One region of the Ensifer sp. ENS10 genome, then DNA from elsewhere that is predicted to be linked to it. Evidence: riboswitches for the same ligand, from Rfam matches in the RefSeq annotation. Region 1 holds a riboswitch; the other holds the start of a gene.
The links. A riboswitch is a leader RNA that binds a small molecule or an ion and turns the genes downstream of it on or off. The one in region 1 is predicted to bind FMN.

Region 1 (14,751 bases):
AGATCCGCGGCGACGTGCTCGGCAATCCGCATCTCGGCTATGCGCTCGCCTTCGGCATGATCGTCGTCACCGGCATTGCCAACGCGATCTACATCTGGCTGCGCGGCCGCAGCGAAAGGTGGCTGAAATGAAGAAGATCTGGGCCTGGGGGGCCCTCGTTTTCGGCCTCCTCTATTTCACCCTGCCGCTCATCGGCATGACCAACTTCTCCTTGAAGATGCGCCGCGGCGAATATTCCTTCGACGCCTATCAGAAGGTTTTCGCCGATCCGCGCTTCCAGGAAACCTTCAGCTATTCGGTGCTGCAGGCGCTGTTCACCATCGTCTTCGGCGTGCTGCTCGTCGTACCTACCGCCTATTGGGTCCGGCTGAAGCTGCCGCGGCTGCGCCCCTATATCGAGTTCATCACGCTTCTGCCGCTCGTTATCCCGGCGATCGTCATCGTCTTCGGCTATATCCGGCTCTACAACACCTCGAGCTGGCTGCCGCTGACGGGCTCGCTGACGGGGACCAACATCCTCCTGATGTTCGGCTACGCGACGCTCGCTCTGCCCTACATGTACCGCGCGGTCGACACCGGCCTTCGCACCATCGACGTCGCCACCCTGACCGAAGCCGCCCAGAGCCTCGGCGCCGGATGGGCCACGATCCTCGCCAAGATCATTCTGCCGAACGTGCTCGTCGCGGTGCTTTCAGGCGCCTTCCTGACCTTTGCCATCGTCATCGGCGAGTTCACCATGGCGGCACTTCTGAACCGCCCGGCCTTCGGCCCGTACATGCAGCTCTTAGGCGCCAACCGCGCCTATGAGCCTGCCGCACTCGCCGTTATCGCATTCGGCATCACCTGGGGCTGCCTCGGCCTCATCCAGCTCGTCTCGCGCTTCCAAAAAAGCGCGCCTCCCAAGGCCTGAGGACCGCACCCATGAGTTTTCTGTCACTCACCAGCATCAAGAAGTCCTTCGGCCCTGTTCACGTCGTGCACGATTTCGACATGGACATCGAGAAGGGCGAATTCGTCTCGTTCCTCGGTCCGTCCGGCTGCGGCAAGACGACCGTCCTGCGCATGATCGCCGGCTTCGAGACACCCTCCGCCGGCTCTATCGTGATCAACGGCAAGGACCAAGGGTCGTTGAAACCCAACCAGCGCAACATCGGCATGGTGTTTCAGGCCTATGCGCTGTTTCCGAACATGAACGTGCATGACAACGTTGCCTTCGGCCTCAAGGTCGCAGGCACTGACAAGTCGGAGATCGACGCACGGGTGAAGCAGATGCTCGGGCTGATCAAGCTCGAGCACCTGGCGGACCGCTTCCCCTACCAGCTCTCCGGCGGCCAGCAGCAGCGCGTGGCGCTTGCCCGCGCCATTGCGGTCAAGCCGCAGGTGCTGCTGCTCGACGAGCCGCTTTCGGCGCTCGACGCCAAGATCCGCGTGTCGCTGCGCGAAGAAATCCGGCAGATCCAGCAGCAGCTCGGCATCACCACGGTCTTCGTCACCCACGACCAGGAAGAGGCGCTGTCGATCTCCGATCGTATCGTCGTCATGAATGCCGGACGTGCCGACCAGATCGGCACCCCCTTCGAGATCTACAACACGCCGTCAACGCGCTTCGTCGCTTCCTTCGTCGGCACGCTGAACATCATCGAGGGCAAGGTCGCGGATCCGGCCTCGGGCGCCGTAACGATCGGCAACCAGCAGGTGGCTCTGAAAGACCCGATTGCCGGCATGAAGGGTGGCGACAGCATCTCGCTGGCGTTGCGCCCTGAAGCGGGCTCGATTGCCGAAGGGGCGCAAGGCGATACGGCGCTTGCCGGCGAGGTCGTCTCGACGAGCTTCCTCGGCTCGGTCATCCGCACGCGGCTTCGCGTCGGCGGCGATGTCATCTCCTTCGACATGTTCAACAATCCGGGCGTAACCCCGCCGGTCTCGGGCGACAACGTCACCCTGCGCTTCGCCGCCAAGGACCTGCTCGTTATTCGCGAGTAGGCCTTGCAGAAGACCGATGAACGCTGGCGCGCAGGGCGCCAGCGAGTATGCAGCGGTTCGTTGCACCATTGCCGGAGACCCGCGAGGTTGCAATCATGGCCAAGGCTGAACCAAGTGCCTTCGTCAGGCATATCCAGGATGAACTCTCCGATCTCGGGCCTGTTCAGATTGACCGCTTCTTCGGCGGCTGGGCCTACGTCGTCGCAGACAAGCGCTTTGCCGTCAGCATCAAGGACCGCCTCTATTTCAGGGTTGATCAGGCGCTGAAAGACGCGCTGATATCAGAGGGTTGCCAGCCGTTCACCTATGAGAAGGGCGGCAAGACCGTGGTCGTGCATCGCTTCTACGAAGCGCCTGTCGACTGCCTCGACGACCGGGATGCCCTCCTCCACTGGGCCGGACGCGCGGTTACCGCGGAAGACGACGATCTGCGCGGATAAGTGCCACGCGGTCGGAATGTTGCCGCCATGACTGCATGGCAACCTGACCATCCGGATTAATGTCCTGGCGGGAACGAATTTGTCCTCACCAGCACCCCACAAGCAAAAATCTGTCGTGATTTCCGCTCTTTTCGTCGCGGCGTGCGTTTGACCGGGCAATCCCGGCCTATATAGTCGCGGTGTTCTCAGGGCGGGGCGAAATTCCCCACCGGCGGTAGCGAGAGAAACCTCGAAGCCCGCGAGCGCTCTGGAGCTTACGCTCCAGGGGTCAGCAGATCCGGTCGAATTCCGGAGCCGACGGTCACAGTCCGGATGGAAGAGAGCAAGCAGGAACGTGGGCCCCGCGACGGGACCTCACGCGCATGCATGTTCGCCCGACGGGATCATTGGAAACGCCAAACCCTGGAAGGCTTGAGACCATGACTATTCTTTCCCACCCCACCGCCAAGATCGCGATCGTTCGTGCCCGCTGGCACGCCGACATCGTCGACCGCTGCGTCGACGCCTTCGTCGCGCAGTGGACGAAGCTCGGCGGCTCGGCGGCCGACGTCGAGATCTTCGACGTGCCGGGCGCACTCGAAATCCCGCTGCATGCGCAGACGCTGGCCAAGACCGGCCGCTATGCGGCGATCCTCGGCACCGCCTTCGTCGTGGATGGCGGCATCTACCGCCACGACTTCGTCGCCGGCACCGTGCTCGACGGCATGATGCGCGTCCAGCTCGACACCGGCGTGCCGGTGCTTTCGGCCGTGCTGACGCCACACAATTTCCAGGAAAGCGAGCCGCTCATCGCCTTCTTCCGCGAGCACTTCGTCACCAAGGGCACGGAAGCGGCCAACGCCTGCTCGCAGATTTTGGATGCCCGAGCCAAGCTGGCGCTTGTCAACGCCTGATCGGCGACGCGCCCACGTGATCCAGCGCACCGCCTGATGGGCGCGCCCCTCATCCGGCTGCCGCCACCTTCTCCCCGCTCGCGGGGAGAAGGACACGCGTGGCACGCTCCGTGCCCGACCGCGGCCGTTTGATACAAGCAGGATTGACGATGCTTCGCCGCAGCACCGCTCCTACATCCGCTACGGAATGAGAAGCCCGCGGCACGCTCGACTGTCCCCTCTCCCCGCCTGCGGGGAGAGGGCTAGGGTGAGGGGCAAAGCGCTCCATGCGCTCCAAGCTCACGGCCCCTCATGGTGACGGCGCGCCTTTTGAATCAACCTCTGAACCACCTGAATCAAACCGCCAGCCCCGGCCGATAACCTCCTGTTCCGACTCTCAAATTCGCGCCTACCGCGCTGCCTCGCCCTCATGCAGGCTGCGCTCCAGCGCCGCCATCCGGTGACGGTGGCCACCGGCCTCGTAGCCGACGATGGTGACGACGGGCGCGAACATCAGGATGATCAGGCACATCGCCATATCGAGCCAGGCCATCGCCGCAACGACGGACGCGGCCAGCACCAGCGCCGTGCCGAAGAGCAGCCAGAGATGCAGCCGGTCCGTCTGTCGCAGCAGATAGGCGTACATTGCGTAGAGCAGCCCGATATAGAGCGCGACGGGGACGGCAACGGTCAGCACGGTCGCCACCGAACTGATATGGGCCTTGTGCTCGATATAATAGGCCGCCACATGCAGCCCGGCGCCGGTGGCCACGATCGAGGCGAAGATCGGGATGTGGCCATAGCCCCAGACGAAGGACCGCTTGAGGCGGTGATGGTGCAGGACCTCGGCGCTCGGCAGCAGAAAATAGATCCACCACATGCCGAAGGTGAGCCCGGTGCCCGCCAGGCAGACAAGAGCAACGTCAAGGTTCCAGCCATCGCCGTCGACGACCGCGGAGATCGAGGCGACCGTGCCGACCACCCCCTCCCCGAGCGCGATGATCGCCAGCAGCCCGTAACGCTCGGCGATGTGATGCGCGTGCCAGGGCGTTCCGCCGTAGCGCATCTCGGCGATGCAGGGGCCGACCATCTCGACCGCGGTCAGCGCGACGACCATGGCAAAAGTCACGACGAGGGAGAAGTCGAAGAAGATCAGTACGATCCAGCCAAGCTGGGCGGCGCTGATCGCCTTCACATAGGCTATGCAGGCTTGCCGCCGCGCAGGATTCTGCCGGCTGGCGCGCAGCCACTGGAAGACCATGGCCACGCGCATGACGACATAGCCGAGCACCATGACGCCGTTGTTGAGGTGCTCGCCCTTGTCGATCGATTCGAACATCGGCGGCAGTCCGATTGCCAGGATCAGCACGCCGACCATCTGCACCATGGTGACGCTGCGAAAGATCCAGTCGTCGGTGTCGTAGGCCGATGCGAACCAGCTGAAATTGATCCAGGCCCAGCAGATGGCAAAGGTGGCAAAGCCGAAGCCCATCAGCCCCGCCGTGAAATGGCCCTCGGCAAAGAGATGCGCAAGCTGCGACGCAGCCAGGCTGAAGGCGATGACGAAGGTGAGGTCGAACAGAAGCTCGAGTGTCGTCGCGGTCCTGTGATGCTCAAGCGTATCGCGACCGCTCATGCGGGCCACGTGGTGATGAGCGCTCGGATGCGGTTCAATCGAGGTTGGTTCGCTCATGCGATAAGGTCCCTGCTGACATCTGCAAGCACATTCAAATATTTGCGGAAGCGTCGTCAAGGCGTGGTGCGCGCCAGAAATGAAAACGCCCGGCATCTCTGGCGGGCGTCTCGTCACGATGCCTGAGGGAGGATCAACGGGCGTCGCGATGTTCTTTATGCCTTGGCAGCATCGAGACGGTCGATCGCTTGCACGTTGCCGGCCGAAGCGCCCTGCGGATCGAATTCGGACGCGAGCCAGGTGTCGACGATCGATTTCGCCAGCTCCGGCCCGATGACCCGCGCACCCATGGTGATGATCTGGGCGTTGTTCGACTTCGCCGCACGCTCGGCCGAATAGGTGTCGTGCGTCAGTGCTGCACGGATGCCCGGCACCTTGTTGGCCGAGATGCAGACGCCGATGCCGGTACCGCAGAAGAGGATGCCGCGGTCGTGCTTGCCCTCGACGACCTGCTGCGCCAACTTCTGCGCGAGATCCGCGTAAAAGCCGGACTGGCTGAGGTCCACGACTTCGACGTCGGCCCGGCCCGCGAGATGGGCGGCAATGACGTCCAGCAGGGGCTTGCCGGCGCTGTCTGCCCCGATTGCAATCTTCATGATTGTTCCTTTCCATTCTTCAGGAACTGCCGCGGCCGAAGGCTCAGATCGCCTTTGCGACACGCTGCAGAATGTCAAGATAGCCGGCGACGTCCCAGGCGGAGCGGCCGATGAAGAGGCCGTCGATATGCGGCTCAGTGATCAGTTCTTCGCAATTGCCGGGATTGACGCTGCCGCCGTAGAGCACCGGCACGCGCCGGCCGAGCGCCGCTTCGGCGACGTCAGCGATGCGCTTGTGGCGCTCGTTGGCATAGTCTGATGTCGCGGGAATGCCGTTGACGCCGATCGCCCAGACCGGCTCGTAGGCAAGCAGGATGGTCGCGTTCTTCGCCTCGCCTTCGAGCAGCGCCAGAGCGCCCTCGACCTGACGCTTCAGCACCGCGTCCGCTTCGCCCGCCTCACGCTCGGCCAACGTCTCGCCGATGCAGATCAGCGGCACCAGGCCATGGCGCACGGCCGCCGCCGTTTTCAGGCCGACGGTGCGATCCGTCTCGCCGAAATGTTCGCGCCGCTCGCTATGGCCCAACTCGACCACGTCGAGATTGCAATCCTTCAGCATCAGCGGCGACACCTCGCCGGTCCAGGCGCCGGCATCGTCCCAATGCATGTTCTGCGCGCCGACCTTGACGCTGGCGCCTTCAAGCCGCGCCTTGACCTCACGCACCGCCGTGAACGGCGGGATGACGAAGCGCTGGATCCGTTCGTCGCGCGCTGCGTCTGCCGTAGCCAGGCCTTCGGCAAAGGCCATCGCCTCGGCGAGCGTCTTGTTCATCTTCCAGCTGGTGCCGACCCAGAGCCCGGACTTGTTCATGCTTTCTCCGATGTCTTGCTATTGCCAACCCTGACCAGCCGGATGCCCGCCTCTTCGAGGGGTGCTGCATGCTCGGCAGCCACTTCGGCGCCGGTCAGCACCGCGTCGAAGGCATCGAGCCCGGTCAGGAAGTGGAGCGCCGAGCGCCCGAATTTGTCGTGGTCCACCAGCAGGTATTTGCGCTTGGCCGCCTTCACCATCAGGCGCTTGGCCTGCACCACCTCCTGGTCCTGGTGGAAGGCCGTCGTCCCTTCGATCGCAGAGCTGGAGAGAAAGGCGATGTCGACGCGCAGCGACCGCAGCGCCTCGTCGGTGACGATGCCGAAGAAGCCATTGAACTTCTTGCTGTACTGGCCACCGAGCGCGATGACATTGATGCCCGACGCACCCGAGAGGCTGGTGATCACGCCGAGATTGTTGGTGATGACCGTCAGCGGGCGAATGTCGCGGATACATTCGGCAATCGCGCCGGTCGTCGAGCTGTCGTCGATCAGGATGCTCTGCCCGGGCTCGATCAGCCCCGCCGCATATTCGGCGATCCGCCGCTTTTCGGCGGTGGCGATCTTCTCACGGTAACGGATGTCGCTTTCGAATTGTGGGCTCGACTGGATCGAGGCGCCACCATGCACCTTGCGCAGCAGGCCCGCCTGTTCGAGGTCGTCGAGGTCGCGATGCACCGTCATCTTGCTGACGCCGAAGCGCAAGGACAGGTCTTCGACGGACGCCGCTCCGGCCTCCATCAGCACATCCATGATCGCCTGTCGCCTGTCTTCCGGCTTCATCATCTCGGTCCCGATCACGCGCAGCCATGGCCGCGCTCACCGTGAGAAGATAACACCTATTTGTGATATTTCAATTTCTATGGTGTGATTTTGTGATCTTTCAATGTGATTTCTGTGGGCGATTGAAACCGGTATCGATGTGGGGTTCCCAGAACTCCACCGACTCCCGGATCATCTCCACGACGGTGTGGTCGGTCGGCTCGCGCTCGCGGAAGGAAAGCTCGAGGCAGATCTCGTTGTCGGTGCCGCCGCCAGCCTTGACCGCGCCGATCAGCTTCTCCGGCGTGATGCGGCCGTCCCGGTTGTAGGCAGCGGTAAACGGCCAATGGCCGCCCTTGTTCATTGATGACTGCTTGATGTGGATGATCGGCGAACGCTCGGGAAACGCCCCGGCCCAGGCATAGGGATCGATATCATCGGGATTGTCCGAGGTGACGTCGCCATGGTCGATGTCGACCATCATCTTCATTGGAATCGGCAGATCGGCCTCGGCCAGCCGCCGGTCGAGCGATCGGCATTCCTCGATCGTGTGGCCGAATTCGCGGCCGACCGACATCGGCTCCCAGAAGACGTAGGAGAGCCCCGCCGCCTTGCCGTGCTCTGCCACTTCGCGCCAGCATTCGATGGCGATCCGCATCATCTCCTCGCGCCGCGCCGGATCGTCGTAATCCCTCAGCGTGAAGATCGCGAACTGCGTGCCCATGCCGGAGGCGCCGAGCTCGGCGGAGATATCGGCAAAGGTCTTGAACCAGTCGACATAGTAGCGCCTCACATCCGGATCCGGATGGCCGAAATGGTTGAGCCGGCCATAGGGGCCGGTCATGCCCGAGGTGATCTTCACCCCGGTGCGGTCCAGCGCTTTGCGAAACTGCCTGACGGTCTTGGCGATCGTCGCCGCCGGCCAGCCCGGATTGACGAATTCATGCGTCAGCTGCACGTAGCCGATGCCGATCTTCTCGGCGATCGTGTCGATCAGGTCGTCGGCCTCGGCGAAGCGGTTGACCAGCGGATTGGTGTTGAGCGACAGCGTGAAGGCCACGACCTTACTCCCGGCTACCAGTGAAATTTCGGAAGGATGAAATCGGGAGACGCGCCGTGCTCGGCAAAGAGCCGGCGACGTTCCTCGTCCACGGCGTGTTCCAGGATCCCGGTCGTCACCAGCACGGAATGCAGCCCCGCATTCGCCGCACCGGCGATGTCATGCTCTATGCTGTCGCCGATGGCACAGACCCGCGTCGGATCGGGATGACCGAGGAAGTCGAGCGCGAGCGCGTAGATGTCGGCGAAGGGCTTGCCGATCCAGCGCACCTTGCCGCCAAGTTCTTCGTAGAGGTCGGCGATGCGACCGGCACCAAAGGCGGTACCCGTCTTCGTCAGCATCACCTTGTCGGGATTGGTACAGAGGCAGGGAACGCCACGCGCGGCCGCCGGTGCCAGCAGCGCCTCATAGTGAGAGAGCGGATAGAGATCGCCTTCGCTCGCCGAAAGCAGCACGATATCGGCATCAGCGCCGCTTGTCGTGCGCTCGAGGTCGAGCCCTTTGATCGGCGACAGATCGTTGTCACGGCTGATCAGCAGGCACTTGCGCGGCGTGCCTGCGCTGCCTGCGCCTTCTCGCTTGAGGATCTGCCAGGCGACCTCCCCCGAAGTCAGGAACCAGTCCCAGCTGCCGGCGGCAAAGCCGATGTCTACAAGGCGACGGTCGTTCTCCGCGGAACGTTTGCCCGAGTTGGAGAGGATGATGATGCGTTTTCCGGCATCCTTCAGCCGCACCAGCGTGTCGGCCGCCACCGGATACGGACCGCGCCCGTCGCGCAGCACGCCGAACTGGTCGATCAGGAAGGCGTCGTAGCGATCGGCAATCTCGCTGAGGCCGGCGATCGTCTCGATAACCGTCACAGCACACCCGCCTTTCTGGCGCCGGCAAGCGCAAGCCGCGCCGTGCCGGCGGCTGCCTCTTCGGACAGAACCGGCAGGAATGGGACGCCGAGCTTGCGCATGCGGATCGCGGTCCAGGCCACATTCTTCGCGCCGCCGCCGACGCTGCGGAGCGAACGGAGCGCCGGTCCGCCGAGCTCGGTCAGCCGCTGGTAGGCAAGGCTCTCGACCCCGGCGATGCCTTCGAAGATTGCCTTCAGAAAGGTCGCATCGTCGGCCGGCCGTGGGCTCATCCGCGGCAGAAAATCCGAATCGGCGACCGGAAAACGCTCGCCGGGTTTGACGAGCGGATAGTAGTCGAGCCCGGTATCGACGACCGGGTTGATCTCCTCAGAAAGCACGGCGATCCTTTCCGGCGAGAAATGCTCGGCGAGCACCACCCCGCCGGTATTGGATGCCCCACCCGCAAGCCACATCTCGCCGATGCGGTGGCTGTAGAGCCCATATTCCGGCGCAAACAGCGGCCGTTCGGAGAGCATCTTCACCGTCAAAGTCGTGCCAAGCGCGCTGACGCCGTCCCCCGGCTGATCGGCGCCCGTTGCCAGGAACGAGGCGCACCCGTCCGTGGTGCCGGCAACGATCACCACGCCGGCCGGTAGATCAAAGGCTTCGGCCGCCGCCGGCGCGATGGTCGCGATCGGCGCGCCGGCTGGCAGCACGTCTGGCAAAAGCTCGACACGCGCCCCCGTCCTTCCGATCCACTCCGGCCACGAGCGTGATACCGGGTCGTAGCCAGTCTTGAGGGCATTGTTTTCGTCGGAGACATCATAGAGCCCGGTGAAGTGCCCGGCGAGCCAATCGGCTTGATGGATCACCCGGAAAACATCCGGCACCGACTGGAAGGCGAGAAGCTTGGCAAGGCCGGATGTGGCGCCATGGGCAGCACTCTCCCGCGGCGCATGGGCGGAAACCGCATCGAGAAGAGCCCGGTCGGCAACCGGATCGTTGTACATCATCGGCGTCGCCAGCGGCGCACCGCTTTGATCGACCGGCAGCATCGTTCCGGACGTGCCGTCGATCGCGAGCGCTGTAACCTGTCGCCTGTCGATACTTCCGAGCGTTTCGCCGAGCGCCGCCTGCACCGCCTTCCACCAGCCGATGGGATCGCGATGATCCCCGGAGAAGGACGCGAGTCTCGCCGCACCCGATGCGACGACGACGCCATCCGCGGCCATGGCCACTGCCCGCGCGCCCGAGGTGCCAATATCGATGCCGAGGACCAGCTTGTCACCGCTCATTGCAGCACCTGTCCGGCGCAGTTGAGCTGCTGGCGGTATTTCTCAGCATCCCATCCGAGAAGTTCCGCGTTTTCCGCTTCCGTCAGGTAGCGCAGGCGAGCATCCGCCGGAATGCGTGCCGTCACGTCGGCAAGGCACCGCGCCATGGCGAAGGCGCCGGCGGACATCTCCTTCTGCACCAGCACGCCCTTGCCGGGGAAAAGCAGCAACGGCGGCAGGCTCTCGCCGGCAGCACGCCGCTTCGCCTCGATCGCAAGCGCGGTCTCGCCGGGAGCGGCTACTACGACGCCCTTGCCGAGGAAAATCACGTGGTCGGGATAGAGGCTGCCGCCGGCGGCAAGCCGGCAGCTGTCGAGGTCGGCCGCCACCGCGTGCAGGTACGGATCCTCCGGCAGCCGGTAGTCGCTGTCGACGGCAAGCCGCGAAAGGGCCGCCACATCCGCCGTCGGCGCCTCCCGCCTCTGCCCGGTCAGGCAGCGCGTGATGTCGGTCAGCAGGATGGTCGCATCGACCACGCTCTCGGCAGCGACGACAAGGCCATGATTGCCGAGGACCAGCACCGATGTGTTGTCCTGCACCCGTTCGGCGATCGCCCTGGCCAGCGGCAGGCCCGGCCGCGCATAGGGCACAAAGACATGCGGAAAGCCGGCAAGCCGCTCGGCGGCGATCGCAGCACCGTTGGTCTGCACGGCCGTCGCGATCGTCTCGACGCAGTGCACATGCACGACCACTCTTTGCGGCATCAGCGCATGCACCGTCGTTTCGATCGAAGGGCGCAGGCCCGAGGGGTTGCGCTCGGCAATCACGAAGTCCTGGGCCTTCTCCGTCGCCGGATCGCTCCGCTCCAGCGCATCGAGCAAGGGATCGAGCGCCACCGGCACCATGACATCGCGCTGGCGCGCATGGGCCAGCCAGAAGCCCGAGGCCTTGATCCAGAGCGCCCCACCCTCCTTGATCGAGGTATTGCCGCCCGCCCCCTGCACCAGCAGCGGATCCGACCCGATACGGGCCGAAAGATCGAGAAGCGCTTCGAATTCCAGACTTCGCATCTCAGTCTCCTTCAGGCCGCCGCCTGCTGGCGTTCCAGCCAATGGGTGAAGGCCTGCCGCTCGGCCAGTGTCATGTGCAGGCCGTGTTTTGTCCGACGGTCGAGAATGTCGTCCGCCGTCAGCGCCCATTCGTTTTCGATGAGGAAGCGCGCCTCGCGCTCACGAAGGAGCGAACCGAAGGCCCGCCCGAGATCCTCGACCGCGGTGGCACCGGCGAGCAGCGCATGCGTCCGCGTGCCGTAGAGCCGCGCATAATGCTTGGCGAGATCGGCGGGCAGCCAGCGGTAGCGCGCCTTGAGATCACCCAGGAACTGCTCGAAATCGGCATCCGCCATATCGCCGCCCGGCAGATGCGCGCTCGCCGTCCAGGCTGGCCCCATCTTGTGGAAGAAGGGCTTCAGCCGTTCCAATGCATGTTCGGAAAGCTTGCGGAACGTGGTGATCTTGCCGCCGAAGACCGAGAGCAGAGGCGCCTGGCCATCGGCCGCATCGACCTCGAAGATGTAGTCGCGGGTGACGGCGGAGGGGTTTTCGGCATTGTCGTCATAGAGCGGGCGCACGCCGGAGAAGCTGTAGACGATATCGTCAGAGGTCAGTTGTTGCTTGAAGTAGCGGTTTACCGACTTCAGCAGATAGCTGATCTCGTTGCCGTCGGCCGATACGTCCTCCGGCCGGCCTTCGTAAGGGATATCCGTCGTCCCGATCAGCGCCAGGTCATTCTGGTAGGGGTTGATGAAGATCACCCGCTTGTCCGGGTTCTGCACCAGGTAGGCCTGCCGTCCCTCCCAGAACTTCGGCACGACGATGTGGCTGCCCTTGACCAGGCGCACGCTGCGGCTGGAGTTCAGCCCGCCGATCCGGCCGATGACGTCGTTGACCCAGGGGCCGGCCGTGTTGACCACACACCGCGCCCTCGCCTCGGTCTTCGCCCCGGTTCGCGTATCGGTCATCTCGATAAACCAGAGCCCGTCCCGCCGGCGGATCGCGCTGCAGGCGGTGCGCGTCAAGACCCGGGCGCCACGGGAGCGTGCATCGAGCGCGTTCAGAACCACGAGGCGGGCGTCATCCACCCAACAGTCGGAATACTCGAACGCCCTGCGATACTCGCGCTTGATCGGCGCGCCCTCAGGCGCGGTCGAAAGATTGAGGCTCCGCGTCCCCGGCAGCCGTTTGCGTCCGCCGAGATGGTCATAGAGGAAGAGCCCGAGCCGCACGAGCCAGGCCGGCCGATCCTCCGGGTTGTGCGGCAGCACGAAACGCATCGGCCAGATGATGTGCGGCGCGGACTGAAGCAGCACCTCGCGTTCGATCAGCGCCTCGCGCACCAGACGAAACTCGTAATATTCGAGATAGCGCAGACCGCCATGCACCAGCTTGCCCGAACGCGAGCTCGTGCCCTGCGCCAGATCGTCCTTCTCGCACAAGAGAACCGAAAGCCCTCGCCCGGCGGCGTCGCGCGCAATGCCCGCGCCATTGACGCCGCCGCCGATGACAAACAGATCATACACTCTGGTCTCGGAACCCACCGTCGTTACTCCTGTCGCCATCGCCGCCATGCCTCACGCCGCCTTCGTCTTGTCCTGCAGGCCATAGGTGGAGAAGCCCTCGATCACGCCTGATATCTCGGCCTCCGACAGGAGCACCGGGCCGCCGATCAGCAGCGTGTGGTAGTACTGCTTGGCGATCGTCTCGAGCTCGACCGCCGCCCACATCGCCTTCTCCAGGCTCGCGCCGGTCGCGATCATGCCGTGGTTCGCCATCAGGCAGGCACTGCGGCCTTCGAGGGCGCGCAAGACGCTGTCGGAGAGCGCCTTGGTGCCATAGCGCTCGTAGTCCGCGACGCGCACATCACTGCCGCCGAAGGCCGCGATCATGTAGTGGCACGCCGGGATCGGCTTGCGGGCGATCGCCAGAATGGTCGAATACATCGCATGGGTGTGGACGACGGCACAGACCTCCGGCCGAGCGCGCAGGATATCCAGGTGAAACGGCCATTCGACCGACGGCTTCTTCGGCCCTGACCAGCTTCCGTATTCGCCCTCGATCTGCATGGCGACGATCATCTCGGACGTCATCTCGTCATAGGGAATGCCCGAGGGCGTCACCAGCATGGTCTCGCCGTGGCGCAGGCTGATATTGCCCGACGTGCCCTGGTTGAGCCCGATGGCGTTCATGTGGCGGCAATGGTCGACGATCGACTGGCGCAGTTCGCGTTCGCTCATAACTGTCACCTCAGCAGGGATGAACCGGCGGCAGGCCGGCGATGTAGCGGCGGACTTCCTCGGCCGCCATTTCGGCGGCAAAGGTCACGGTGCGCACCGAGGCGCCGGCGATATGCGGCGTCAGCGTCACATTGGGGAGTTGCAGCAGCGGCCAATCCTCCGGTACCGGCTCCACGGCGAAGGTCTCCAGCATCGCCGCCGAGAGATGGCCGCTCAGCAGGTTTTCATAGAGCGCGTCGTAGTCGCAGAGCGGGCCACGCGCCGTGTTCACGAAGATCGCGCCCGGCTTCATCTTGGCGAAGGTCTCGGCGTTCATCATATTGCGCGTCTCCTCCGTGACGCGGGGATGCAGCGTCACGAGGTCCGAGCGGGACAGAAGATCGTCGAGCGAGACCTGCTCGACGCCAGCATTGAGGTCGTCCGCCGAAAGCTGCACATAGGGGTCGTGCACCAGCACCTTGGTGCCGAAGGCGCGCAGCAGACGCACGACCTTCGTGCCGATATTGCCGTAACCGATGACGCCAACGGTCATTTCGCAGAGTTCGCGGCCGGTGCGGTCGGCGCGATAGAGATCGCCGCGCCATTCGCCCTTGCGCAGCGCCTCATGCCCGGTGCGGATCAGCCGCGTCTCGGCGAGGATCGCGCCGAGCGTGAATTCGGCAACGGCGCTCGCATTGCGGCCGGGCGTGTTGACGACGCGCACACCTGCGTCGCGCGCCGCACCCATGTCGATATTCACAGGTCCGCCGCGCGAGACCGCGACGAGCTTGAGGCCGGGCAGTGCCGCAAGCATCCCTCGCGACAGCGGCGCCAGCTGCGTCACCAGGATTTCCGCGTCACCGATGAATTCGACGATGTCCTCGGGCTTGCCGAGGTATTCCTTCAGCCCGTCCATGCCTTCGACGGCATAGCCGTGCTCCATCGGCACATCGGGCCAGGGCAGTTCGAGCGTGCGGATGTCATGGCCGTTGCCGGTCGCCTCGACGATCTTGTCGCGGAAGACGTCCGGCAGCATGAACCGGTCGCCGATAATGGCTATCTTCTTCATTTCGGTCTTTCCTGTTGATTTCCGGCGTCAACACCTTGGGAGAGTGCGTGCCAGACGGGTCTGAGCGCTGTTCGCGACT
Region 2 (14,751 bases), on a different contig from region 1:
TCATCCGCTTGTGAGTGCCGAAGCGCCGGAGATTGGGCGGTCTTCGATGCAGCTACCAGACGAGGTCGAGACGCTCCAGGCCGTGGAAATGAAACGCGTCCTTCACCTCGGGCTCGTTCTTCAGCCGCATGTCCGGCAGCCGCCGAAACAGGATCGGCAGCGATAGATTGAGTTCAAGCCGGGCCAGCGGCGCCCCGATGCAGAAATGCAGGCCGGCCCCGAAGGAGACATTGGCGCCTTCATCGCGCGTCGGCCGGAACGCATTCGGGTCCGTGAACTTCTTCGGGTCGACATTTGCCGCCCCGAGCAAAAGGCCGATCTTGTCGCCCTTGCGAAGGGTGATGCCGTCTTCCAGCTCGACATCCGAGAGAGCGTAACGCTGGAAAATATGCAGCGGTGCCGCAAAACGCAGGCACTCCTCGATCGCCAGCCCCGTTGATGCCTCCGTGGCAAACAGATCCTCGGCGGAAGGTCCGGATTGCAGGATGGTTCTCACGGCATTGCCGATCTGATGCACAGTCGCTTCGTGACCGGCATTGAGGAGCAGGGCGGTGGTCGAGACCAACTCTGCCTCGGAAAGTCGTTCGCCATCCTTTTCCGAGGTGATCATGTGCGTCAGCAGGTCATCGGCGGGATTGCGGTGTTTCTCGGCGATGATCTCTCGCAGATAGGCGGCAAATTCGGCGGAAGCCTGGTTGGCGTCGAGTTCGGTCTCGTGGCTCGGGTTGAAGACATACATCCGGACCATGCGGTGCGACCAGTCGAGAAGATCGGGCGCCGCCTCGACCGGTATGCCGAGCATGCGGGCGATGATCGTCACGGGGATCGTTTCGGCGTACGTCTTGAGCAACTCGACCTCGCCGTCGCCTTCGAAACCATCGATAAGGGCGTGCGACAGCTGCTCGATATCCGGTCTCAGCTGTTCGATCTGCCTTGAGACGAACGCCCGGTTGACCAGGGTGCGCAGCCGCGTGTGTGCCGGCGGCTCGAGCTCCAGCAGCGAATGTTCCTCCAGCGCGTCGAAGTCCCTCAGATGTGGCTTCGGCGCCGACAGGCCGACCTCTTCGCGCGTCGCCACATGCAGGATCTGCCGACCGAAACGGCGGTCGCGGAGCAGCACGTTTACCTGGTCATAGCCTGCGAAATACCATTGTTGCCGCTCCTCCCAGAAGAAGGCCGGACATTGCGCGTGGATTTCGGCATAGGCGGCGAGCGGCTCACGGTAGAAAGCGGGATTGCGCGCATCGATAGAAACGCGCCTTTGGGCGCCGTCAATGGTTATGGCAGGCATGCAACGGGCTCTTTACAGAATTTGACCGACGTCTATTTCTACGGGAACCGGCGTTCAGCCGGCAAGTGCAGATATCCCTCCGGCCATCGGCATGGCGTTGACAGTGTCGGTAATGGTCGTCAATCTCCTGGCGCTGCGTAGGGCGCATCGGCAAGAGGCTGAAAGGGCACGCCCGCCTACGGGAGACACACCGTAGTTGCGCCCATGCCAAACCTTGAAAACCTGAAGAAGCAGGCGAAGCAGTACCTCAAATGGCATCGCGAACGGTACCATCCGGTCGCAGCGGAGATCAGGGCGGCCTTGCCCCGTTACCGTGACCTTGATGACGACGCCATTCTCAAGGCGGAGTTCAAGCTCGCCGACGCGCAGGAGCTGATCGCGCGCCAATCGGGATTCGATAGTTGGCAGGCGCTCAAATCAGGAGCCCTGACAATGACCCCGCACTCAAAACCCACCACATCGCAGCCGGTGCTGCAGTCGACCGCCGCTCAGCTGTTCGTTGCCGATATCAAGGCTTCGTGCGACTTCTACGCGGAGAAGCTCGGCTTTGCCGTCGATTTCGTCTACGGCGACCCGCCCTTCTATGGGCAGGTGATCCGCGACAGTGCCAGGCTTGCTCTGCGCCTTGTCTGCGAGCCGGTCTTCGTCGGCGACATCCGCCAACGCGAAGACTTGCTTTCGGCTGCCATCACGCTCGAAACCGTCAATGACATCAAGCAATTGTTCCTGACCTATCAGGCTGCTGGCGTACACTTTCACCAGCCGCTGCGGACAGAACCCTGGGGCGCCCGCACCTTCATCGTGCTCGATCCGGACGGAAATCTGATCCTGTTCGCAGGGCCGGCCGACTGATCGAGAGCGGCGAAAATGGACGCCGGCGATGCTCGTGCTGTCCCGGCATCCACCCGTTCGCTCCCGTATTGCAGTTGCGAAACAACTTCTGTTCTCCGCCCTTTTTCAGTGGCGCCCGGTGACCTATTTGCGCAATGATGCGGGCAGCAGGCAGGGAGCGGCATGGCAAAAAACCAGTCCAGTCTATCGGCGGGGATCGTGGCAGCGATCCGCAAGCGGCGTCCCACGGTCGTTCATCGCGAAACTGCGGTGAACCGCGGCGATATCGTCATCGCCTCCTACAACATCCATAAATGTGTCGGTACCGACGGCCGTTTCGATCCCGGGCGGACCGCCAATGTGATCGGCGAACTGGGCGCCGATATCGTTGCGCTTCAGGAAGCGGACCAGCGGTTCGGCGAGCGTGCCGGTCTTCTCGATCTCGAACATCTCCGGCGCGAGGCCCATCTCGTTTCGGTGCCGATCTCCGGCTTTTCGGCGAAGGGGCATGGATGGCACGGCAATGTGCTGTTGCTACGCGAGGGCGCCGTTTCCGATGTGAGGCAGCTGAAACTCCCAGGTGTCGAGCCGCGTGGCGCACTCGTCGTCGATCTCGACCTGAAGGTCGGCCCCTTACGCATCATCGCCGCCCATCTCGGTCTTCTCAGGCATTCCCGCGCCCAGCAGGCCGAGGCGATCCTTGAAGCGGCAGCCGGCGCGAACGGGCGGCCGACGCTGCTCATCGGCGATCTCAACGAGTGGCGCATGGGCCGGAGATCGTCACTGTCGTTCCTAAGTCCGGTTTTCGATCCGTCGCACGCCACGGTCGCGAGCTTCCCGTCGCGTTTTCCGCTGCTGCCGCTCGATCGCGTGCTTGGCAATCCGCACCACCTGGTAACGTCGGTCGCCGTGCATGACTCACCGCTTGCGCGGATCGCCTCGGACCATCTGCCGGTGAAAGCCTCCATCGCCTTGAAGGCTGCCCAACAGGATCACCGCGACGGAAATCGGGTTGGGGCCGGCCGTGCGGGGTCGGTCTGACGGCGAGGCGCGCTTTCGATGTTATCCTCCGTTCTGATCATCGTCGCCGCGATCGTCGGTGTGGTCGTGGCGGCCATCCTCTACATCTATGGCCGGTTCGGACGGCGCCCGCACGGGCTGCCGTCAACGGCACTTCCGGTGGCCGAGGCCGGTACGGAACTCGATCGGCTTATCATGCCCCTTCTTGCCGGCCGCCCGAACGCAAATGGCGTGGCGCTCGTGTCGGACAGTATCGAGGCCCTGGTAGTGCGCGCGCATGCGGCGCGGCGCGCCGGGCGCAGCCTCGATCTGCAGTATTATTACTGGAAGGATGATCTGACCGGTCTTCTGCTGGCCCGAGAGATTTTGGCGGCGGCCGACAGAGGCGTATGTGTCCGGTTGCTGCTCGATGACATCAACGCCGGCATTCATGATCGCATGTGCATCGCGCTTGACGCCCACCCCAATATCGAGGTGCGGCTCTTCAATCCCAGCCGGGCGCGGACCGACCGCTTTCGCCGCGGCTTCGAGATGGCGATCCGCGCCTTCAGCGCCACCCGCCGCATGCACAACAAGCTGTGGGTGGCGGATGGCCGGGTCGCAATCGCCGGCGGGCGCAACATCGGCGACGCCTATTTCGACGCCGCCGAGCTTTCCAACTTCCGCGACCTCGACGTCTGGATGGTGGGGCCGGTGCTGGACCAGGCGTCCGCCATGTTCGACCGGTACTGGAACAGCGACTCCGTCCTCCCGATCGCTGCACTGCGCACGCCACGCAAGCAATATTTGCCGGCGCTCCGTGAGGCCGTCGACGGGCTTGCCCGGACACCCGCGGGCCGGTTTTACATCGAGCGCGTCGACAAGGTTGCCCAGGAAACCGGCATCTATCACGGCACGCGGCGGCTTCACTGGAGTTCGCAGATCCGCCTGGCATCCGACCCGCCGGAAAAGGCGCTGATGCAGCGGCGCCAGAACTGGTTGCTGCGCGAACTCTTCCCGTTGATCGAAGCGGCGACGCGGGATTTGAGGATCATCTCTCCCTATTTCATCCCCGGCGTTGCCGGCACGCGAGAGCTTGCGGCCATCGTTTCGCGCGGAGCTCGGGTCGCGGTGCTGACCAACTCTCTCGCAGCGACCGATGTCGCAGCCGTTCACGGCGGTTACATCAAGTACCGCCGGAAGCTCATCCAGGCCGGCATCGCTCTCTTCGAATTGAAGGAGCAGGGCGACGTTGCCGAAGGGCACCGCATGACGTTGTTCGGGCGCCGCAATGCGAGCCTGCACAGCAAGGCTTTCGTGGTCGATGGCTTGAACGGGTTCGTCGGCTCGATGAACTTCGACCCCCGCTCCGCATCGCTCAATACGGAAATGGGTGTCGTCTTTGCCGATGCGGCTCTTGCCGGCGAGCTGGCCAGCATGTTCGAGGAGGAGACCTCGCCGTCGATCAGCTACCGGCTCGGGATGGACGGTTCACGGCTTGTCTGGCGTGATCGCGCCAACGGCTCCGAGCGGCTGTTGCGGCGCGAGCCGGATGCCAGCCTTGCCAGGCGGATGATTGCCAATCTGATCCGTATTCTGCCGATCGAGTCACAGCTCTAGGAAGGCGGCGCCGCCGATACACGATTTGCCGTTCGTTTACCGACGTCATCGAACCCTGTGTGAAATGCTCGGTCGCGGCGGCTTGCGGCGCGCATGTCGGCGAAAAAAGGTTCTATTGACAACCATGTGTGGAGGAGCGCCGAACTTCGCAGCAAAGGGCGCTTCGATTAAGCTTATCGAAGCTTCGCGACTTGAAGTGAAGGGTGTTGACACTCTATGTAGGGACAGAAGGCAAATCCCGTGATTCCCGGCTCGCAAAGGTTTTGCGAGCCCGATTGATGAAGGTTCGATATGAGAAATCCCGTTGATACCGCCCTGGCACTGGTGCCGATGGTTGTTGAACAGACCAACCGCGGTGAACGTTCCTACGATATCTTTTCGCGCCTTCTGAAGGAGCGCATCATCTTCGTCACCGGTCCGGTCGAAGATCAGATGGCGACGCTCGTCTGCGCCCAGCTCCTTTTCCTCGAGGCGGAAAACCCGAAGAAGGAAATTGCGCTCTACATCAATTCCCCGGGTGGCGTCGTCACCTCCGGTATGGCGATCTACGACACGATGCAGTTCATCAAGCCGGCGGTCTCGACGCTTTGCGTCGGCCAGGCGGCCTCGATGGGTTCGCTGCTCCTGGCGGCCGGCCACAAGGACATGCGCTTCGCCACGCCGAATGCGCGCATCATGGTTCATCAGCCCTCCGGCGGTTTCCAGGGCCAGGCTTCCGATATCGAACGCCATGCCCGCGACATCCTCAAGATGAAGCGCCGCCTCAACGAGGTCTATGTCAAGCATTGCGGCCGTACCTACGAGGAAGTCGAGCAGACGCTCGATCGCGACCATTTCATGAGCGCGGACGAAGCTCTGGAGTGGGGTATCGTCGACAAGGTACTGACCTCGCGCGAAGAGATCGAAGGCACCGAGCAGGCCTGATAACGCGCTTTTGTGTCGCGATAGATGTAATTGTGACACAATTGTAATGGCTCAAGGGCTTTATCGTCAGGGTAAAGCCGGTAATATGGACCGTTAATGCTATGTTGGATTCTGAGGGCATAGTGTTCGGATGAGTTGGGAGAGTCGTTGCAGCCGCATCGGGCATGGTCGCCCAGGTGCGGTAAGTACTCCCGGAAGCCCTGCGTGAGGATAGGCTACAGGGCGAATTGAGTGGTCCGCGATACTTCGCTTGAAGTGTCCGGCGTGCTGGAAGGAAGTGGAAATGAGCAAGGTCAGCGGAAGCAACGGCGGTGACTCGAAGAATACGCTTTATTGTTCGTTCTGCGGCAAAAGCCAGCACGAAGTCCGTAAGCTGATTGCCGGACCGACCGTCTTCATCTGCGATGAATGCGTCGAACTGTGCATGGACATCATTCGCGAAGAGAACAAGACCTCGATGGTCAAGTCCCGCGACGGTGTGCCGACCCCTCAGGAAATCATCAAGGTCCTCGACGAATACGTCATCGGCCAGCAGCAGGCGAAGCGCATCCTCTCGGTGGCCGTGCACAACCACTACAAGCGCCTGGCGCATGCCGCCAAGGGCAGCGACGTCGAACTGGCGAAGTCCAACATCATGCTCGTCGGCCCGACCGGCTGCGGCAAAACCTATCTCGCCCAGACGCTCGCCCGCATCATCGACGTGCCGTTTACCATGGCCGACGCCACGACGCTGACCGAAGCCGGTTACGTCGGTGAAGACGTCGAAAACATCATCCTCAAGCTGCTCCAGGCCGCCGACTACAACGTCGAGCGCGCGCAGCGCGGCATCGTCTACATCGACGAAGTCGACAAGATTTCCCGCAAGTCCGACAACCCGTCGATCACCCGCGATGTTTCGGGCGAGGGCGTGCAGCAGGCGCTGCTCAAGATCATGGAAGGCACTGTTGCTTCGGTTCCGCCACAGGGTGGTCGCAAGCATCCGCAGCAGGAATTCCTGCAGGTCGACACCACCAACATCCTGTTCATCTGCGGCGGCGCATTCGCCGGCCTCGACAAGATCATCTCCGCCCGTGGCGAGAAGACCTCGATCGGTTTCGGCGCGACGGTCCGCTCGCCGGAAGATCGCCGCGTCGGCGAGGTTCTGCGCGAACTCGAGCCGGAAGATCTGGTCAAGTTCGGTCTCATTCCGGAATTCATTGGCCGCCTGCCGGTTCTGGCGACGCTCGAAGATCTCGATGAAGATGCGCTGATCCAGATCCTGTCCGAGCCGAAGAACGCTCTGATCAAGCAGTATCAGCGCCTGTTCGAGATGGAAGACGTCGAGTTGACCTTCCACGAGGACGCGCTGCGCGAGATTGCCCGCCGGGCGATCGTGCGCAAGACCGGCGCCCGCGGCCTCCGTTCGATCATGGAGAAGATCCTGCTCGACACGATGTTCGAGCTGCCAACGCTCGAAGGCGTGCGCGAAGTGGTCATCTCCGACGAGGTGGTCAAGGGCGCGGCGCGGCCGCTCTACATCTACTCCGAGCGGTCGGACGAAAAGACCAACGTTTCGGCCTGATAACGCCGAATTATCGTTTGAGAAGCCCGCCTTGTGCGGGCTTTTTCATGTTCGCGCACTTAGCTGTTGAGACAAAGGCGCCCGAGCGCAGATTTCACAATTCGATTGTTGCTAAAGTGTCTCAAACAACGCAATGATGTCACGATTCAATGAAGGACCTTTATCGTTGCGCGTCCTTGAGCCTCGTTCTCCGTCGCAAGGCCCGCAACAGAAATGATGCGTAGTCAGAAGGACCCGGCCACGGTTGGTGGGTGTCGCGTCCAGCCTTGAAATGGACGCGGTGGCACTCCACTTTGATGTGGAAAATATGACAACCGGGAGTGCCTGCGGGGCTCCCGGGAACGGGCCCGAAATCGGGACGGAAAGGAAATGACATGACGAACAAAACGTCACCGGCGACTGAAAGCGCGACCTACCCGGTCCTGCCGCTCCGCGACATCGTAGTCTTCCCGCACATGATCGTGCCGCTCTTCGTCGGCCGCGAAAAGTCGATCCGTGCGCTTGAGGAAGTCATGGGCACCGACAAGCAGATCATGCTTGCCACCCAGATCAACGCCACCGACGACGATCCGGAACCGTCCGCGATCTATGAAGTCGGCACCATCGCCAATGTCCTCCAACTGCTGAAGCTGCCCGACGGCACCGTCAAGGTGCTGGTCGAAGGCCGCGCGCGCGCCAAGATTGACGGCTACACGCCGCGCGACGAATTCTATGAGGCATCAGCGCACACGCTGAGCGAGCCGGAAGAAGATCCGGTCGAAATCGAAGCGCTGAGCCGCTCGGTCGTTTCCGAGTTCGAGAGCTATGTGAAGCTCAACAAGAAGATCTCCCCCGAGGTCGTCGGTGTCGCCAGCCAGATCGAAGACTATTCGAAGCTGGCCGATACGGTCGCCTCGCACCTGTCGATCAAGATCGTCGAGAAGCAGGAAATGCTGGAGACCACCAGCGTGAAGATGCGTCTGGAAAAGGCGCTCGGCTTCATGGAAGGTGAGATTTCCGTCCTGCAGGTCGAAAAGCGCATCCGCTCGCGCGTCAAGCGCCAGATGGAAAAGACCCAGCGCGAGTACTACCTCAACGAACAGATGAAGGCGATCCAGAAGGAACTCGGCGACGGCGAGGATGGCCGTGACGAGATGGCCGAGATCGAGGAGCGCATCGCCAAGACGAAGCTCTCCAAGGAAGCGCGCGAAAAGGCTGACGCTGAACTGAAGAAGCTGCGCCAGATGAGCCCGATGTCCGCGGAAGCGACCGTGGTTCGCAACTATCTGGATTGGCTGCTCGGTCTGCCCTGGGGCAAGAAGTCGAAGATCAAGACCGACCTGAACCATGCCGAAAACGTGCTCAACACGGATCATTTCGGTCTCGATAAGGTCAAGGAACGCATCGTCGAGTATCTCGCCGTGCAGGCGCGTTCGTCGAAGATCAAGGGCCCGATCCTGTGCCTCGTCGGCCCTCCGGGCGTCGGCAAGACCTCGCTCGCCAAGTCGATCGCCAAGGCGACCGGCCGCGAATATGTGCGCATGGCGCTCGGCGGCGTTCGTGACGAAGCCGAGATCCGCGGTCACCGCCGCACTTATATCGGCTCCATGCCGGGCAAGGTGGTGCAGTCGATGAAGAAGGCGAAGCGGTCCAACCCGCTGTTCCTGCTCGACGAAATCGACAAGATGGGCCAGGACTTCCGCGGCGATCCGTCGTCGGCTCTGCTCGAGGTGCTGGATCCGGAACAGAACTCGACCTTCATGGACCACTACCTGGAAGTCGAATACGACCTGTCCAACGTGATGTTCATCACCACGGCCAACACGCTGAACATTCCGGCGCCGTTGATGGACCGTATGGAAGTGATCCGCATCGCCGGCTACACCGAAGAGGAAAAGCTGGAGATCGCCAAGCGGCATCTGCTGCCGAAGGCGATCCGCGACCACGCGCTGCAGCCGAAGGAGTTCTCCGTGACTGACGGAGCCCTGATGGCGGTCATCCAGACCTACACGCGGGAAGCCGGTGTTCGTAACTTCGAGCGCGAATTGATGAAGCTCGCCCGCAAGGCGGTGACCGAGATCATCAAGGGCAAGACGAAGACGGTCGAAGTCACGGCGGACAACATCAACGACTACCTTGGTGTTCCGCGCTTCCGTCACGGCGAAGCCGAACGCGACGATCAGATCGGCGTGGTCACGGGTCTTGCCTGGACCGAGGTCGGCGGCGAACTGCTGACGATCGAAGGCGTCATGATGCCCGGCAAGGGCCGCATGACGGTCACCGGCAACCTGCGTGACGTGATGAAGGAATCGATTTCGGCGGCGGCGTCCTATGTCCGCTCGCGGGCGATCGATTTCGGCATCGAGCCTCCGATGTTCGACAAGAGCGACATCCACGTGCACGTGCCGGAAGGTGCGACGCCGAAGGATGGTCCGTCGGCCGGTGTCGCCATGGCAACCGCGATCGTGTCGATCATGACCGGCATCCCGATCTCCAAGGACGTCGCGATGACCGGCGAGATCACGCTGCGCGGCCGCGTGCTGCCGATCGGCGGTCTCAAGGAGAAGCTGCTGGCAGCGCTCCGGGGAGGCATCAAGAAGGTGCTGATCCCCGAAGAGAACGCGAAGGATCTCGCCGAGATCCCGGATAACGTGAAGAACGCGCTCGAAATCATCCCGGTTTCGCGGATGGGCGAGGTGCTTGTACACGCCCTGGCGCGCATGCCGGAACCGATCGAATGGGACCCGGCAAGGGAGCCGGCAACCGTCGCAGTGGTTGATTCGCAGGACGAAGCAGGCACCTCGATCGCCCACTAAAAAGTGCCGGTGAATGGGCGCAGCGACCTCACGCGGCGCCCATTCTGCAGAAAAATTGGGAAGACCGGCCTCTGGCCGGTCTTTTTTGTTGTAAAAGCGCCCTGCAAGCCTTGCATTCCAAGGGATTAGGCGCAATTGGGAAAGGCAAGACGCGGGCGATGCGCAAGCCGCCGCGGCTTAAAACACAGTCGTTTCGAACCAATCTGAAAGGGGTGGAAACATGAACAAAAATGAGCTCGTGTCTGCCGTTGCTGAGAAGGCCGGACTTTCCAAGACCGACGCATCTTCTGCAGTTGATGCAGTTTTCGAGACCATCCAGGGCGAGCTGAAGAGCGGCGGCGACATTCGCCTGGTCGGCTTCGGCAACTTCTCGGTTTCGCGCCGCGAAGCCTCGAAGGGCCGCAACCCGTCCACGGGTGCGGAAGTTGACATCCCGGCTCGTAATGTGCCGAAGTTCACGGCCGGCAAGGGCCTGAAGGACGCCGTCAACGGCTGATCAGATTTGCTTGGCGGTCGGACACGAGGCCGGCAGTCCAGGTATTCGAGGGTTCGGCGAAAGCCGGACCCTTTCGCATTCCGGGGGGCTGCCCTTGCGGCCTCCTGCCATTTGCTCTACGGCTTGCCCATTCTCAGGGCGGGGTGAAAGTCCCCACCGGCGGTAAGGGCGCTGCAATATCATGCGGTGACCCAAGCCCGCGAGCGCCTTTCTCCTGAAGCGGGGAAGGGGTCAGCAGATCCGGTGCAATTCCGGAGCCGACGGTCATAGTCCGGATGAAAGAGAATGGTCGTCGGCACGAAGAGCAGGGCTGCCCGGCGTCGTGCCGTGCGCTCATGCGTCCTGATTTGTGTTTGTCCATTTCTCAGGATGCGTGACATGAATCAGACTTCCCTCGGTTTGTCCTCCTCGCGCGCCATGGCCGGTGCCGGCTTCATGGTGCTGGCCGGTATTGCCTTCGCCGGGCTCAATGTCGTTACCCAATGGCTGACGATGAAACTCGGCTTTCCCGCTGCCGCCACGGCCTTCTGGCAATATGCCTTCGCCCTTCTCTTTTCTTTGCCGTTCCTGCGGCGCGTCGGACTTTCGGCGATGCGCACCGATTACCCGTGGCGCCACGTCGTGCGCGTGGCCCTCGCGGCCTTCGGCGTCGGGGCCTGGGTCTCCAGCCTTGCGCATGTGCCGATCTGGCAGGCGATTGCCCTGGTGATGACCTCGCCGTTCTTCATCATCCTTGGCGCTCGCCTGTTTCTCGGCGAACGCGTCGGTCCGGCCCGCTGGACCGCGACCGCGGTCGGATTTGCCGGTGCGATGATCATTCTTGAACCCTGGTCGGACAGCTTCACCTGGGCAGCGCTGCTGCCGATCCTCTCCGCCTTGCTCTGGGGCGCCTCGTCGCTCATCACCAAGAGCCTGACGAGCAGCGAGCGTCCCGAAACCATCACCATCTGGCTGCTTGTCCTTTTGACCCCGATCAATGGCGCCATTGCGCTCACGGCCGGTTTCGCGGTGCCGCAGGGCATGGCGCTCGGCCTTCTCGTGCTCGCCGGGGTCATGACAGTGTTCGCGCAATATTTGCTGACGCTCGCCTATACGGTTGCCGACGCCGCCTATGTGCAGCCCTTCGATGATTTGAAGCTGCCGCTCAATGTCTTTGCCGGCTGGCTGGTCTTCGGTTACGCACCGACAGGCTATCTCTGGTTCGGTGCGGTCCTGATCCTTGGCGCGTCACTGTTCATCATGCGCAACGAGAGTCGGCGCGAACGGGAGGCTGTTGCAACCTGAACGGTGTAAAACCCGGCCGGTGTCATTCGGCTGTCATCGCAGTCGCGCAGAACCCCCATGTTTTCAGTATTCTCCATGGGGGATTTCAATGATCATTACTTCGCGCGTGACCGCCTTCGCGGCCGTCCTTCTTGCTTCCGCGGCATTTCCTGCGGCGGCTGAACCTGTATTCAATCGTATTGCGTCCTTTGCCGTTGCCGACAATCTGCCCGATGGTGACGCGCGCAAAGCGCCGACGTCCGCCGAGATCATCACGGCCAGCGAAGACGGCAATACGCTGATCTACTCCGACAGCCCGGGCAAGCGCGTCGGCCTGATCGACATCACCGATGCCAAGGCGCCGAAGGCAGCCGGCACAATCTCTTTCGACGGTGAGCCGACCTCCGTTACTGTTGCCGGCGCCAAGGCGCTCGTTGCGGTCAACACGCGCGAAAGCTTCGTCAAGCCTTCCGGACTTCTGGCAATCGTCGACCTGGCGTCGAAGAAGGTGGATGCGACCTGCGATCTCGGCGGTCAGCCGGATTCGGTGGCCGTCAACAAGGACCGCACGCTTGCGGCCATCGCCATTGAAAACGAGCGCGACGAGGAAGTGAACGACGGCAAGATCCCGCAGATGCCGGCCGGCGATCTGGTGATCCTGTCCTTGAAGGACGGCGTTGCCGATTGCGGCTCGCTGAAGCGCGTGACGCTGACGGGTCTTGCCGAAATCGCTGGCGAAGATCCGGAGCCGGAGTTCGTCTCCTTCAACGGCAAGGACGAGATTGCGCTGACGCTGCAGGAGAACAACCACATCGTCATCATCGACGGCAAGACTGCGACGGTGAAGACGCACTTCTCTGCTGGCACCGTCGACCTCAATGATATCGACATCAAGCGCAACGGCGCCATCGCCTTCAAGGACGAGCAGCCGGGCCGCAAGCGCGAGCCCGATGCCGTGAAGTGGCTCGACGATAACCGCATCGTCGTTGCCAACGAAGGTGACTACGAAGGCGGCTCGCGCGGCTTCACGATCTTCGACACCAGCGGCAAGGTGCTCTACGAATCAGGCGCCAGCTTCGAGCATGCCGTTGCCGCGATCGGCCACTACCCGGAAAAGCGCTCGTCGGCCAAGGGCGTGGAGCCCGAAGGTCTGGAAGCGGCCAAGTTTGGCGACGACAACCTGTTCTTCCTGCTCGCCGAACGGGCTTCCGTCGTCGGCGTCTACAAGGACACGGGTGCGGAGCCCGAACTGCTGCAGCTGCTGCCGTCGGGCATCTCGCCGGAAGGCGCCGTCGCGATCTCGTCGCGCAACCTGCTTGCGACCGCCAATGAAGTCGACCTAGGCGAGGACGGCGGCGCACGTTCGCATGTGATGATCTATGAGCGCGCTGAGGGCGAAGCCGCCTATCCGCAGATCCGGTCCGCCGAGAAAGACGGGCTGCCGATCGGCTTCGGTGCACTCTCCGGTCTTGCTGCCGTCTCGGACAAGCCGGGCTTCCTGCGCGCCGTCAACGACTCGGTCTTGTCGTCGCAGCCGACGATCTTCACCATCGACGCCACCCAGAAGCCGGCGCTGATCACCGAGACGCTCGCCATCACCCGTGACGGCGCACCTGCTCAGAAACTCGACATCGAGGGTATCGCCAATGACGGGGAAGGGGGCTTCTGGCTCGCATCCGAAGGCAATTCCGACAAGCTCTACAGCCACGCGCTCTTCCACGTGAACAAGAAGGGCGAGATCAAGAAGGAAATCGCTTTGCCTGAGGCGCTGCGTGCCGGCGAAACCCGCTTCGGCTTCGAAGGCATCACCGTCGTTGGCGAAGGCGACGACCAGACGCTGTGGATGGCTGTTCAGCGCGAATGGAAGGACGACGAGAAGGGCTTCGTCAAACTCGTCTCCTACAAGCCGAAGAGCGAAGAGTGGGGCGCGGTGCGCTATCCGCTCGAAAAGGCCGGTGGCGGCTGGGTCGGCCTGTCGGAAATCTCCGTTCATGGTGACTACGCCTACATCATCGAGCGCGACAACCTGATCGGCCAGGCAGCCAAGCTCAAGAAGATCTATCGCGTCGCGCTGACGGAACTGAAGCCGGCAGGACTCGGTGGCGAACTGCCCGTCGTCAAGAAGGAAGAGGTTCGTGACCTCATTCCGGACCTGAAGGCGCTCAACGGCTACGTCGTCGACAAGGTCGAGGGCTTCACCGTCGATGCAGCCGGCAATGGCTACGTCGTCACCGACAATGACGGTGTCGACGACTCCTCCGGCGAAACCCTGTTCTTCTCCATTGGCGCCATCAACGCGATGTAAGCGTTAACGCCCGGAGAAAACGGAAGAGGCCGGGACATGATGTCCCGGCCTCTTTCTGTTTCGGACTGGCAGGAAATAAATAGCACGATCCCGAATAGCGGGCGCCGACTAGCGGGCGACAGCGACCTGCGCTGCCTCTTCGGCCTCATCCTTGCGCTTGCGGATCTCATCCGTCCTGTCGACCAGCTTGCCGACGATGCCGTAGAGGGCATCGAGTTCCTCGTCGTCGAGCGCCGAGAAAATCTCCTCGAGCAGCTGCTTGCGTGGATGCTCTGCGGCTTCAAGCACGACGCGACCCGTTTCGGTAATCGAGACGATCTTGGCGCGCCGGTCCTCGGGATCGGGCTTGCGCATCACCAGGCGGTCGCGTTCCAGACCGTCGATGGCCTCGGTGACCGTGCGCGGCGCGAAGTTCAGCGCACAGGCGATATCTGTCGAGCGACAGGGACCGAGCTTGCTCAGGAAGAAGAGGAACTTGCTGCGTGCCAGCGACACGCCTTCTTCGGTCATCGATTCGTTCACCAGCCGGTGGACCCGGTGGTAGAGCTCGAACAGTCTATCGGAAACTTCAAATGTCTTCTTCATGATCGTCGCTGGAATTTCATGAGGTGCCATGTGAAATGGCAGTAACATTAGTGATAGTTACAATTGCCACCTTTGTCGACA

Region 2: it holds a riboswitch for FMN, as region 1 does, so the genes downstream of both, IB265_RS06295 (DMT family transporter) here and IB265_RS11080 (6,7-dimethyl-8-ribityllumazine synthase) in region 1, are expected to answer to the same signal.

Annotation. Positions count from the first base shown of each region.
Region 1 is NZ_JACVAS010000002.1:844,727-859,477, forward strand. Features, by position in the region: gene IB265_RS11060 (ABC transporter permease subunit) at 1-131, shown strand, start outside; gene IB265_RS11065 (ABC transporter permease) at 128-910, shown strand; gene IB265_RS11070 (ABC transporter ATP-binding protein) at 922-1,983, shown strand; gene IB265_RS11075 (TfoX/Sxy family protein) at 2,079-2,423, shown strand; FMN riboswitch at 2,601-2,751, shown strand; gene IB265_RS11080 (6,7-dimethyl-8-ribityllumazine synthase) at 2,843-3,316, shown strand; gene IB265_RS11085 (low temperature requirement protein A) at 3,705-4,988, opposite strand; gene IB265_RS11090 (RpiB/LacA/LacB family sugar-phosphate isomerase) at 5,144-5,584, opposite strand; gene IB265_RS11095 (triose-phosphate isomerase) at 5,628-6,395, opposite strand; gene IB265_RS11100 (DeoR/GlpR family DNA-binding transcription regulator) at 6,392-7,177, opposite strand; gene IB265_RS11105 (sugar phosphate isomerase/epimerase) at 7,278-8,216, opposite strand; gene IB265_RS11110 (TIGR01459 family HAD-type hydrolase) at 8,231-9,076, opposite strand; gene IB265_RS11115 (FGGY-family carbohydrate kinase) at 9,073-10,353, opposite strand; gene IB265_RS11120 (class II aldolase/adducin family protein) at 10,350-11,402, opposite strand; gene IB265_RS11125 (glycerol-3-phosphate dehydrogenase) at 11,414-12,949, opposite strand; gene IB265_RS11130 (class II aldolase/adducin family protein) at 12,962-13,624, opposite strand; gene IB265_RS11135 (2-hydroxyacid dehydrogenase) at 13,635-14,672, opposite strand; gene IB265_RS11140 (FGGY-family carbohydrate kinase) at 14,669-14,751, opposite strand, start outside.
Region 2 is NZ_JACVAS010000001.1:1,290,981-1,305,731, forward strand. Features, by position in the region: gene IB265_RS06250 (cupin domain-containing protein) at 1-14, shown strand, start outside; gene IB265_RS06255 (cytochrome P450) at 53-1,291, opposite strand; gene IB265_RS06260 (VOC family protein) at 1,496-2,143, shown strand; gene IB265_RS06265 (endonuclease/exonuclease/phosphatase family protein) at 2,306-3,163, shown strand; gene IB265_RS06270 (phospholipase D family protein) at 3,182-4,741, shown strand; gene IB265_RS06275 (ATP-dependent Clp protease proteolytic subunit) at 5,033-5,665, shown strand; gene clpX (ATP-dependent Clp protease ATP-binding subunit ClpX) at 5,949-7,226, shown strand; gene lon (endopeptidase La) at 7,601-10,021, shown strand; gene hupB (DNA-binding protein HupB) at 10,242-10,517, shown strand; FMN riboswitch at 10,643-10,808, shown strand; gene IB265_RS06295 (DMT family transporter) at 10,887-11,801, shown strand; gene IB265_RS06300 (esterase-like activity of phytase family protein) at 11,890-14,085, shown strand; gene IB265_RS06305 (MarR family winged helix-turn-helix transcriptional regulator) at 14,194-14,670, opposite strand.